DNA from 3 places in the Bacillus sp. JK106 genome. Region 3 is predicted to be linked to each of the others. Evidence: riboswitches for the same ligand, from Rfam matches in the RefSeq annotation. Region 3 holds a riboswitch; each other region holds the start of a gene.
What was found. A riboswitch is a leader RNA that binds a small molecule or an ion and turns the genes downstream of it on or off. The one in region 3 is predicted to bind S-adenosylmethionine.
Positions count from the first base shown of each region.

Region 1: it holds a riboswitch for S-adenosylmethionine, as region 3 does, so the genes downstream of both, metN (methionine ABC transporter ATP-binding protein MetN) here and metK (methionine adenosyltransferase) in region 3, are expected to answer to the same signal.
Region 2: it holds a riboswitch for S-adenosylmethionine, as region 3 does, so the genes downstream of both, ACWJJS_RS01070 (5-methyltetrahydropteroyltriglutamate--homocysteine S-methyltransferase) here and metK (methionine adenosyltransferase) in region 3, are expected to answer to the same signal.

Region 1 covers NZ_JBSJQC010000001.1:856,356-860,543, forward strand. Annotated here, with positions in the region: gene ACWJJS_RS04465 (arsenate reductase family protein) at 1-159, shown strand, start outside; gene gcvH (glycine cleavage system protein GcvH) at 219-602, shown strand; gene ACWJJS_RS04475 (YusG family protein) at 657-893, shown strand; gene ACWJJS_RS04480 (toprim domain-containing protein) at 963-1,328, shown strand; gene ACWJJS_RS04485 (thioredoxin family protein) at 1,331-1,651, shown strand; gene ACWJJS_RS04490 (SCP2 sterol-binding domain-containing protein) at 1,748-2,098, shown strand; SAM riboswitch class I at 2,209-2,315, shown strand; gene metN (methionine ABC transporter ATP-binding protein MetN) at 2,421-3,446, shown strand; gene ACWJJS_RS04500 (methionine ABC transporter permease) at 3,439-4,107, shown strand; gene metQ (methionine ABC transporter substrate-binding lipoprotein MetQ) at 4,121-4,188, shown strand, end outside.
Region 2 covers NZ_JBSJQC010000001.1:207,703-211,890, reverse strand. Annotated here, with positions in the region: gene pepT (peptidase T) at 1-892, shown strand, start outside; gene ACWJJS_RS01080 (hypothetical protein) at 1,469-1,636, shown strand; gene ACWJJS_RS01075 (LURP-one-related/scramblase family protein) at 1,739-2,215, shown strand; SAM riboswitch class I at 2,299-2,385, shown strand; gene ACWJJS_RS01070 (5-methyltetrahydropteroyltriglutamate--homocysteine S-methyltransferase) at 2,464-3,600, shown strand; gene ACWJJS_RS01065 (methyltransferase domain-containing protein) at 3,634-4,188, opposite strand, start outside.
Region 3 covers NZ_JBSJQC010000003.1:922,282-926,469, reverse strand. Annotated here, with positions in the region: gene pckA (phosphoenolpyruvate carboxykinase (ATP)) at 1-1,366, opposite strand, end outside; SAM riboswitch class I at 1,564-1,703, shown strand; gene metK (methionine adenosyltransferase) at 1,873-3,075, shown strand; gene asnB (asparagine synthase (glutamine-hydrolyzing)) at 3,219-4,188, shown strand, end outside.

The DNA of each region.
Region 1 (4,188 bases), on a different contig from region 3:
GAGCTGAACTTAAAGGAAAAACTGTATCATATGTCAGAGGATGAACAGCTTGAACTCCTGGCATCAGACGGTATGCTCCTGAAACGCCCGATTACGACAGACGGCGAAAAAGTCACTGTCGGCTTTAAAGAAGACCAATTCGAAAAATATTGGATGTAATGCCAGGTTCAAAGAATTATGGTATCTTCTTATTATAAGAAAAAAATGGAGGGATTTAGATGAGCACACCGAAAGATATGCGTTATTCCAAAGAGCACGAATGGGTCAAAGTTGAGGACGGAAAAGCCCGTATCGGGATTACACATTTCGCGCAAGCCGAACTTGGCGACATCGTATTTGTCGAGCTTCCGGAAGTCGGCGCCGAAATTAAAGCGGACGAGCCATTCGGCAGCGTGGAATCCGTCAAAACCGTATCCGAACTGTACGCACCGATTAACGGAACGGTGACGGAAGTGAACGAAGACCTTGATGACAGTCCTGAATTCGTAAACGAGTCTCCGTATGAAAAAGCGTGGATGATCGTCGTGGAACCGGCTGATGCTGAAGAAATCGAAAACCTCATGACTTCTGAGCAATATGACGAAATGACACAGGAAGACTGATCGGATAGCAAAGGGGCCATTTGGACACTCTATCTGTAACGGGAGGTGTCTAAAATGGCTTTTGATAAACAAAAGGTCGATGTGACGGAGAACGTCACGGGCCGCTTTCAAAACGGCCGGTTTTCCTTGTTTCATGAAAATGAAGCCATCGGCGAGATGACAGGCATGGACCAGTACGAGCTCAAACAGGGCTTTTCATTTGAAAATCAAAAATTTTATAAAACAGCCGATGTCATAAACGGCAGCGATCCGAAATATGTCGATTGCGATTATGAGAATGGCTGGTGTTAACAGTTGGCGGTGAATTTCACTGCCTTCTTTTTCAATCTGACGCTAAAACAATCGGCAGGTGACGCGCTTATGTACAACGGAGATGAAAAGGTCATTATCGTAGAAGGAAAATCTGATAAAATCAAAGTCAGGGAAGTGCTCATCGAACCCGCGGAAATCGTCTGTACAAACGGGACGATCGGCCAAACCGAACTGGAAGATTTGGCGGACCGCCTGTTTGACAGAGACGTCTATATTTTAACGGACGCAGATGACTCCGGAGAAAAACTAAGAAAACAGCTGAAACGGGAGCTTCCCGAAGCGCGACATATTTATATAGACAGAACATACAGGCAAGTCGAGTCGTGCCCGGGCCATCATCTCGCATCTGTGCTGATCAGAGCCGGCTTTGATGCTGACACTGTATTTTTGAAAAAGAACGACCTGAGGTGGTAATCATGAAAGAACTCCAAGAAAATGAACTCGAATCGATTCAGGATGACGTTTATCTCCTGTATTTGTACACCCCGTTTTGCGGCACATGCCAGCTGGCGTCCAAAATGCTTACTGTCGTCGAAGAAATGCTGCCCGGCGCCGCCTTCTATAAAAACAACGTGAATTATTCCCCCGCATTCGCCAAAGCCTATCAGATTGAAAGCGTTCCGTGCTTTTTGCTGTTTAAAGGCGGAGAGCTTGTTGAGAAAGGATACGCCTTCCGCTCCGTTTCCTATTTATATGAGCTGATTAAACAAAAAACATCGCAAACGTTCCCGATGTGACAATATTTACAGGAAAATGTCGTGCGGTTTATAAAGGGTTCTGTCCGTTAAAAAGAGAAAGTGTATGTATGGCCATTAAAACGGGAGGTTATACGAGTGGAGAAAATAGAAGTTTCAGAGAATGACGGACAGCATCTGTTTTTGAAACCGCTATTAAATGCCTCAACGCTGCTGATTACATTCCAAGGAGAAACAGAAGCCTTAACGGTCTCAATTAACGGACAGGGAGAAATGAGAAAAACGTCGGCTTCAAAGGAGAAATCTAATTTGACCTTTTACGGAAACCAGACGGAAATCATCCATCTCCTGCATGGTGATGTCTCTTTGCAAAAGCTTATCCAAAGCGGAAAACTCAAAGTGAAAGGATCATTCAGAGCCCTGCTGAAGCTGGAGGCCATCCTCTGGCTGACAAACGGATTTTTTCAGGCGATCAGTAAACGGCCGTAACTGCCAATCTACTATGTGACAATAGCTTCCAATATTTATTTTATTGACTTTTTATCATTCGCCGTGCTATTCTACAGTAAGAATTTCCGGACGAAAATACGATATGTTTTCTCTTATCAAGAGAGGTGGAGGGAAGTGCCCTATGAAGCCCGGCAACCATCAACAATGTTGAAATGGTGCCAATTCACTCGAAGCGGTCTGCTTTGAAAGATGAGAGAAAGGCCTTTTTCAATAAGCCTTTCTGCTCATTTTTGCAGAAAGGCTTTTCTTTTGCGGAGAAACCCGGAAGATTTCTTAGAATAGTGTAAGGCGGGTGATTGCTTTGATCCATCTTCAAAATGTTTCAAAAATTTACAAAGCGAAGCATGGGGATGTCAATGCTGTCCAAGATGTCACTCTTGATATCAAAAAGGGCGAAATATTTGGAATTATAGGATATAGCGGAGCTGGTAAAAGTTCCTTAATCCGTCTCCTGAACGGCCTTGAAAAGCCGACGTCGGGAACCGTGGAAGTCGCGGGGACGGAATTAAATAAAGTAAGCAGCCGCGGGCTGAGAAAAGCGCGCCAGGAAATCAGCATGATCTTCCAGCATTTTAACCTTTTGTGGTCGCGCACCGTCCGGGAGAACATTATGTTCCCGCTGGAAATCGCCGGCGTGAAAAAAAGTGAACGGGTCCGCCGCGCTGATGAATTGATTAAACTGGTCGGATTAGAGGGGAAAGAAAAATCTTATCCGTCGCAGCTGAGCGGCGGTCAAAAGCAGCGTGTCGGCATCGCCCGGGCGCTCGCCAATAATCCGAAAGTCCTTCTGTGCGATGAAGCGACATCAGCGCTCGATCCGCAGACGACCGATTCAATTTTGGATCTTTTATCCGATATAAATGACAGACTCGGTCTGACGATCGTGCTCATTACCCATGAAATGCACGTCATCCGAAAAATCTGCAACAGAGTCGCCGTCATGGAAAACGGGAAAGTCGTTGAAGAAGGCGAAGTACTTCAAGTTTTCAGAAACCCGCGCGAACCGATGACCAAGCGTTTCGTTCAGCAGGTGACAGAACCTGAAGAGACGAAAGAAACCATCCAGCATTTTCTGCAGGAAACAGCGACAGGGAAAACGATTCAGCTTTCATTTGTCGGGCAGGCCGCCGAGCAGCCCCTCATTACGGAAATGATCCGAAACTTTGATGTGGACGTCAATATTCTGCAGGGGAAAATTTCACAGACGAAGGACGGAGCCTACGGTTCATTATTCATTCATATTGACGGTCAGGAAAAAGAAGTAGAAAACGTGATCCGGTTCATCAAAGACAAACAGGTAGAAGCAGAGGTGATCACAAATGTTTGAAAAATGGTTCCCGAACGTTGATATAACCGAGCTGTGGACGGCCACATACGAGACCCTTTATATGACGGTTATCGCTTTAGTTTTTTCATTTATCATCGGAGCGATTCTCGGTCTTCTGCTCTTTTTAACGGGCAAGGGAAGCTTATGGGAAAATAAAATCATTAACACCGTGATTGCGGCGGTCGTTAATATTTTCAGATCTATTCCGTTTCTTATTTTAATTATTCTGCTTCTCGGCTTTACTAAGATTTTGGTCGGATCGATTTTAGGACCGAATGCCGCATTGCCGGCGCTGATTATCGGCTCCGCGCCGTTTTACGCCCGTCTTGCGGAAATTGCGCTCCGGGAAGTCGATAAAGGAGTCATCGAAGCTGCCAGATCAATGGGAGCAAAGACATCGACGATTATCTTCAAAGTGCTGATTCCTGAATCAATGCCTGCGTTAATATCAGGCATCACCGTGACGGCCATCGCCCTGATCGGATCTACCGCCATTGCCGGCGCCATCGGTTCAGGCGGACTCGGAAACCTTGCATATGTAGAAGGCTACCAGTCCAATAATACGGATGTAACGTTTGTAGCGACAGTATTTATACTCATCATCGTCTTTATCATTCAGATTATCGGTGATGTAATTACAAATATAATAGACAAAAGATAAGGGAGGATTTACATTGAAAAAGATTGTATTAAGTGCGCTGCTGCTTGTGTTCGCGGGAGTTTTAGCCGCCTGCGGATCAAA
Region 2 (4,188 bases), on a different contig from region 3:
GTCGCCTGAGCAATTCCCGGAGCTTTCCCGCTATAAAGGCCAGACGCTGATTACAACAGACGGCACGACGCTGCTCGGAGCCGACAACAAAGCGGGCATTGCCGAAATCATGACGGCAATGGCGTACTTGATCAAACATCCGGACATCAAACACGGAACGATCCGGGTCGCGTTCACGCCCGATGAAGAAATCGGCAGAGGCCCTCACAAATTCGATGTCGGCCGCTTCAACGCCGCATTCGCCTACACGATAGACGGAGGCCCCCTCGGCGAACTGCAATATGAAAGCTTTAACGCAGCCGCCGCAAAGCTTACTTGTTACGGAAAAAGCGTCCACCCGGGAACGGCGAAAAACAAAATGGTCAACGCTTCAAAAATCGCGATGGAATTTCATCACGCGCTGCCGAAAGAAGAAGCGCCGGAATATACGGAAGGGTATGAAGGCTTCTATCATTTACTTTCCATGGACGGAGACGTTTCTGAAGCCGCCCTGTCGTACATCATCAGAGACTTTGACAGAGACCGCTTTGCAGAACGAAAAGAATATATGCAGAAAACCGCCGATGCGCTAGCGGCCAAATACGGCAAGGAAAGCATCAAGCTTGAACTGCGTGATCAATATTACAACATGAGAGAAAAAATCGAACCGGTCAAAGAGATAGTCGATGTCGCGTATCAAGCCATGAAAAACCTCGACATCGAACCGATTATCGAACCGATCCGGGGCGGAACCGACGGCTCACAGCTCTCTTACATGGGACTGCCGACACCGAACGTTTTCACGGGCGGCCAAAACTTCCACGGAAAATATGAATACATTTCCGTCGATCATATGGAAAAGGCGGTAAACGTCATTGTTGAAATCGCCAGGCTCTTTGAAGAGCGCGCTTAAAACCAAAGCCCCCTGCTTTGGTTTTTTTCTTTCACATGAAACCTTTCCTTCTTTCTTTCCGTATATAAGGTATGAAATGGAAAGAAGGAGTGAAGACTATGGCAAGAGGGACTGTAGCGAAAGAATTGAAAAAAACCTTAAAAGACCCGCGTGTACTGGAGACAAAATCAAACCCTTTTAAAAAACTGCGGAAAATGTTCAAACGATTTTTTTAAGATAACATCTCGTTTTCTTTAAAAAAATAAAGAAAGCGCTGTCAACTCGCAGTCATCTGTTAGAAGCAGTTATTTTGCATATCATAAGGTTTTTTAGGGTACTGAATAACACAAGGCAAACGAAAACACTGAAGTAGTTAATTAGACACTTACAAAAAATAGTGAAAAAGTTATATAAACGATGATCATCCATCAGCCGATACAATCTATAGAACCACAACAAGAGCAAAATTTCTTCAACCCATAGTCATTTTTACGGAAAATGACGTTATTTTTTAAAAAAGTGACAATTGTTTGAATACTTTTCGTTTGTTTTTTCGTACAATAATAATACCAAAACTTTTTTTGGGAGGTATGTAAAATGATGCTACTTATTTTCGCTGCTTTGACAGGGTATCTTGTTTTCTCTTTCAGTAAGGACAACCGCCGGAAAACGCCAAAGACAAGCCCGCTGGTGACAGCTGCCGACACGAATAACATCATTGATTTAAATGCGATCCGTCAAAAACGCCGGATGCCGCTATCATAAAAACGACAGCTGCCGCAAAATCGGCAGCCTTTTTTTATGCACCCGGCCGATATGAAACCTTCCGCCTCCTTTTTTCGTACAACATAAAAAAGGAGTTTTTTTATGTACCATTTTTACATCAAAGAGCGAATGTTTACGTTTAAGAATCGTTTTCAAGTGTTTCTTGAAAGCGGAAAAGAAGTCTACAATGTTGAAGGAAAGCTGTTTTCATTCGGTGATGAACTGAAGCTGACTGATTTGGACGGCCGCACGCTCGCCAGCGTCAATCAGAAACTGATGTCGCTCGTTCCCCGTTACGAGATTTCCGTCAGCGGCAAACCCGTCTGCCAAGTCATCAAGAAAGTCACGTTTTTCAAACCGAAATTTGAAATTTCCGGGGTCGGCTGGGACCTTACCGGCGATGTGTGGGGGCGGAATTTTCAAGTGACAGACGGAAAATCAAACCGGATGACCGTCACCAAATCATGGATGAGCTGGGGCGATTCCTATCATTTGCAGATTGAAAAGGAAGAGGATATTGCTCTTTGTCTTGCGATCGCCATCGTGATAGATATGATTCTATTTGAGGGTGACAAATAAAAATATTTATCGAAATATATTGACAATATGAGAAAACATACTAAGATTAGAGTATTACAGTTTATTCTGAAAAATAGCATATTTCCTTATCAAGAGAGGTGGAGGGACTGGCCCTATGATACCCGGCAACCGCTGTTCAGCAGAATGGTGCTAAATCCTGAAGATAAGGTTGAGATTTGCGGACGCAAGCTCTTCCCTATCCGAGGGAAGAGTTTTTTTATATTTCATCAGGAAAGAAGGAATCGTTCATGTCACAGCAAAACACAGAACAACCATTGCATACTCTTCTAAGAAAAAACCCGCCGTTTCGCGCAGATCAGGTCGGAAGCCTGCTGCGGCCGGCGGCTGTGAAGCAAGCCCGCCTGCAAAGAGCGGCAGGTGAGATTTCAGCAGAACAGCTGCGCGAAATCGAAAACAGAGAAATCATCCGCAGCGTGGAAAAGCAGAAAGAAACCGGCCTCAATGTCGTGACTGACGGCGAATTCCGCCGTGCCTGGTGGCATTTTGATTTTCTCGAAAATTTAGACGGGGTTGAGGCATTTACGCCTGAAAGCGGCATTCAGTTTCACAACGTACAGACGAAAGCGCGCGGCATTAAAGTAACGGGAGATATTGATTTTTCTCAGCATCCGATGCTCGAAGATTATAAATTCCTGCACAGCATTGCCGGCGATGCTGTTCCAAAAATGACGATTCCAAGCCCGAATATGCTGTTTTTCCGCGGAAAATTGGAAAAAGCGGCGTATCAGAATGATTACAAACAATTTCAGCACGATGTGTCAAAAGCGTATAAAAAAGCGATTCAAGCTTTCTATGACGCCGGGTGCCGCTACCTTCAGCTTGATGACACCGCATGGGCCGTTTTCTTATCGGAAGCGGGGCTTCGTCAGATTGAAGATTTCGGCACAACGCCGGATGAGCTGCGCAAGCTGTTTGCCGCTTCCATTAATGACGCGATCAAGGACCGCCCTGACGATCTGAAGGTTACGATGCATATCTGCCGCGGCAACTTCCAATCCACATGGACGGCTGAAGGCGGCTATGATGCAGCGGCTGAAACGATTTTTGACGGGCTTGACCTTGACGGATTGTTCCTGGAATATGATGATTCCCGCTCCGGCGGCTTTGAACCGCTCCGCTATGTCAAACGCTCTGATCTTCAGCTTGTGCTTGGATTGATTACATCAAAACATGGCGAACTTGAAGACAAGGACGCGATTAAACGCCGGATTGAAGAAGCTTCACAATATGTCAACCTGGATCAGCTTTGCCTCAGCCCGCAATGCGGATTCGCCTCCACTGAGGAAGGAAACCTGATCACAGAAGAACAGCAATGGGCGAAACTTCGTCATGTCGTCAACATTGCCGGTGAAGTCTGGAAATAAAAAAAAGACACGCGATCAGCGTGTCTTTTCTGTTTACAGAGGACCGGTTCCGATTAAAATATCGATATCTATCGTAATATCCGCCGCTTTCCGGCTGATAAACCGCCGGATGCTTTCATCAGTACATTTCCATGTTAAGGGCGTCATTTTCACAAGCCGCTCAAGGTCAGGCTGCAATAAGGTCTTCGTGTAACACAGCCGTTTGCGCTCAAAGGTTTGAAAGCCCGCTTGGAATCGTCCGGCCGCAGAATCGGCGGTGTCATTCCGCCGAGGACTGTCTCCGAAGAAGAATTCCCTTACTTCCTTCAAATAATCACGCCGCGGCACCGCTTTAATGACTGTGCCGCCCTTTCGTAAAAGCCTGCTGCATTCCTTGTAATTCCAAGGTGATAAAACAGACATCACGATATCAAAACAGCTGTCGGCAAACGGCGCATCCGCCACATCAGCGACGGCAAAAACAAAATGATCCCCGAAGGCCTTTGCGGCATGCAGCACACCTTCTTTCGAGAGATCAATGCCGATTCCCGTCACGGAAAAAGCGGGCTGAAGCCATTTGCATACGGCGGCTAAATGAGTGCCTTCTCC
Region 3 (4,188 bases):
GTCTGCCGTCAATAGCGGCTTTGACCATCGCTCTTGTATACGAAAGTTTCATCCGTTCTCCGACTCCGTACCCTCCGCCGGTCCAGCCTGTGTTGACCAGGAAGACTTGAACGCCGTGTTCGTCGATTTTACGCCCGAGCATTTCGGCATATACATGTGCCGGAAGCGGAAGGAACGGTGAACCGAAGCACGTCGAGAAAGTCGTTTGCGGAGATGTCACGCCGCGTTCGGTTCCCGCGAGTTTACTGGTGTACCCGCTTAAGAAGTGATACATCGCCTGTTCCTTCGTCAGTTTGCTGATCGGAGGAAGCACGCCGAATGCGTCCGCCGTTAGAAAGACGATCGCCTGCGGATGGCCGGCAATGCTAGGCTGCACGATATTGCCGATCATCTCAATCGGATATGCGGCTCTTGTGTTTTCCGTGTAGAAGGAATTGTCGTAATCCGCTTCACCCGTTTTTTCATCAAGCACGACATTCTCAAGAACAGACCCGAAGCGGATCGCACGAAAAATCTGCGGTTCTTTTTCCTTGCTCAGATTGATACATTTAGCGTAACATCCGCCTTCAATGTTGAAAACGCCGGAATCTGACCAGCCGTGCTCGTCATCTCCGATCAGTTTGCGGTCCGCATCGGCTGAAAGCGTCGTTTTCCCTGTGCCGGAAAGGCCGAAAAACAGGGCGACATCGCCTTTTTCACCGACGTTGGCTGAACAGTGCATCGGCAGTATATCCTGCTGCGGAAGCAGGAAGTTCATAATGGAGAATATTGATTTTTTCATTTCTCCGGCGTATTCGGTGCCGCCGATTAAAATGACGCGCTTTTCGAAAGAGACAATGATAAATGTTTCCGAATGCGTGCCGTCCGTCTCCGGGTCTGCTTTAAAATGCGGAGCTGAGAGAATGGTGAAAGGCTGCGCTTGCGGGTCTCTTTCATCCGTTTCCGGTCTGATAAACAGCTGGCGCGCGAATAAATTGTGCCACGCAAATTCATTTACGACCGTAATCGGCAGTCTGTATTTTTCATCCGCTCCCGCGAATCCTTCAAACACAAACAGTTCATCCCGCTGTTTTAAGTAGCTGACGACTTTGGCGTACAGCTTTTCAAACGCCTCTTCAGAAATGGGCTGATTCACCGCGCCCCAATCAATTTGATTTTCTGTGCTTTGTTCACGGACGATAAATTTATCTTTAGGTGACCGGCCTGTATATGCGCCGGTGGTGGCGCGTACGGCGCCCGTTGATGTCAGCGTTCCTTCATTTCGGCTGATTACTTTTTCGGTAAGTTTTGGAGCCGATAAATTATGATGCACATTCGGACTTGCAAGTAATGCTTGAAGATCTGCGGTTAAATCAACTAATTTCATAAAAACCTTCCTTTGCCGGTTTATTTGTATTTCGCTGAATGTGGAATTAGTATAACATATATCTGAAAATAGTCTATACTATTTGCGGTTTTTTGTTTGTGTTTTTCCATTGCTTCCCGAAATAAAGGCGCGCAATCGCTTTAATTCATATTGACACTTTCCGCCCTTTTACGATAAGATATTTCATTGAGCGGATACTCTTATCCCGAGCTGGCGGAGGGACAGGCCCGATGAAGCCCAGCAACCGGTTTCTCTGTAAAAAAGCAGGTGAAAACACTGTGGGAAACCAAGGTGCTAACCTGATGCAAGGTTTAATATTTTCCTTGAGCGATAAGAGTGAAAGGCACACAGACCAAACCCTTTCCTCGAGTGGAAAAGGTTTTTTTATTTCATAAAATATGCCAATTAACATTCTCTGATATAGTATGACATTGTATTAAGAGGGAGCGAGTTCCGTATCATATGAGAAGGTCTTGCAAAAGATCTTTTTTCAGGAGGAAAAGTGAATGAGTAAAAACCGTCGACTATTTACATCTGAATCTGTTACTGAGGGTCATCCGGACAAAATCTGTGACCAAATTTCTGACAGTATCTTAGATGAGATTTTAAAAAATGACCCGAACGCGCGCGTGGCCTGCGAAACATCTGTAACGACAGGACTTGTGCTGGTAAGCGGAGAGATTACTACATCAACATACGTTGACATTCCGAAAACAGTCCGTGAAACGATTAAAGAAATCGGCTACACACGCGCCAAATACGGATTTGATGCGGAGACTTGCGCTGTTTTAACATCAATTGATGAACAGTCTGCGGATATCGCAATGGGTGTCGATCAGGCTCTTGAAGCGCGTGAAGGCACAATGAGCGATGCTGAAATCGAAGCAATCGGAGCGGGAGACCAAGGCCTGATGTTCGGTTATGCGTGTAACGAAACGAAAGAGCTTATGCCGCTTCCGATCTCTTTGGCGCATAAATTAGCCCGCCGTTTGAGCGAAGTCCGCAAAGAAGACATTCTTCCGTACCTTCGCCCTGACGGCAAAACGCAAGTTACCGTTGAATATGATGAAAACAACAAGCCGGTCCGCATCGACGCGATCGTCATTTCAACTCAGCACCACCCGGAAATTACGCTTGAGCAGATTCAGCGCAATCTGAAAGAGCATGTCATTAACCCTGTTGTGCCTGAGGAACTGATCGATGAAGAAACAAAATACTTCATCAACCCTACGGGACGTTTCGTAATCGGCGGACCTCAAGGTGATGCGGGTCTTACCGGCCGTAAAATCATCGTTGACACATACGGCGGATATGCACGTCACGGCGGCGGCGCATTCTCCGGTAAGGATGCGACGAAGGTAGACCGTTCTGCGGCATACGCTGCGAGATACGTAGCGAAAAACATCGTGGCAGCAGGTCTTGCTGATTCTTGTGAAGTGCAGCTTGCATACGCGATCGGCGTGGCACAGCCTGTTTCTATTTCCATCAATACATTTGATACAGGAAAAGCTTCTGAAGAAAAACTGATCGAAGTCGTACGGAATAACTTCGACCTGAGACCTGCCGGCATTATTAAAATGCTTGATCTGCGCCGCCCGATCTATAAGCAGACAGCTGCTTACGGCCACTTCGGACGTCATGATGTGGATCTTCCTTGGGAGCGTACTGACAAGGCGGATGCGCTTCGCAAAGAAGCACTAGGAGAATAATTTTATAGCCGCTTACTTAAGCGGCTTTCCCTTTTTGTAGATGCTGCCATGCTTATTTTTTACATAGCGTGAAACCAATGGCGTAACAAAGCGTCTATAAAAAGGGGGTCCAATTAGAAAATTACACTTATGGAGGCTATACTATGTGTGGATTTGTCGGTGTTTTTAATAAGCATCCATTAACTCAAACCGCAGATCAAGAAGAGCTAATCAAACAAATGAACCAAATGATCGTTCACCGCGGTCCTGACAGCGATGGGTATTATCATGATGAGCACGTCGGATTCGGCTTCAGACGGCTCAGTATTATTGACGTAGAAAACGGCGGACAGCCTTTATCATATGAAGACGAAAAATATTGGATCATTTTTAACGGCGAAATCTATAACTACATTGAATTGAGAGAAGAGCTTGAAGCGAAAGGCTACACTTTCAATACAGATTCCGATACCGAAGTGCTCCTTGCGACATACCGTCATTATAAAGAAGAAGCCGCTTCAAAGCTTCGCGGAATGTTTGCGTTTTTAATCTGGAACAAGGCTGACCGCGTCATGTACGGCGCGAGAGACCCGTTCGGAATTAAACCGCTGTATTACACAACCATCGGGGACAAAGTATATTTTGCATCTGAAAGAAAGAGTTTAATGGCCGCTCAAAACGGTATTGATCTTGATACAGCTTCTTTACAGCAATATATGTCTTTCCAATTCGTTCCTGAACCGAGCACGCTTGACGCTGAAGTGAAAAAAGTCGAGCCGGGCAGCCAGTTTACGATCCGCCCGGAAGGCGACATCGCGTTTAAAACATATTTCAAAGCGAACTTTAAGCCTGTTCAGTCTGATGAAGATAAATTGGTGAAAGAAGTCAGAGACGCAATCTTTGACTCTGTCAAAGTTCACATGAGAAGTGACGTTCCTGTCGGTTCGTTTCTATCCGGCGGTATTGACTCTTCTTTTATCGTCTCAGTTGCGAAAGAATTTCACCCGAGCCTTAAAACATTTTCCGTCGGTTTTGAGCAGCAGGGCTTCAGTGAAGTTGACGTAGCGAAGGAAACGGCTGCCGCGCTCGGGATTGAAAATATAAGCAAAGTCATTTCTCCTGAGGAGTATATGA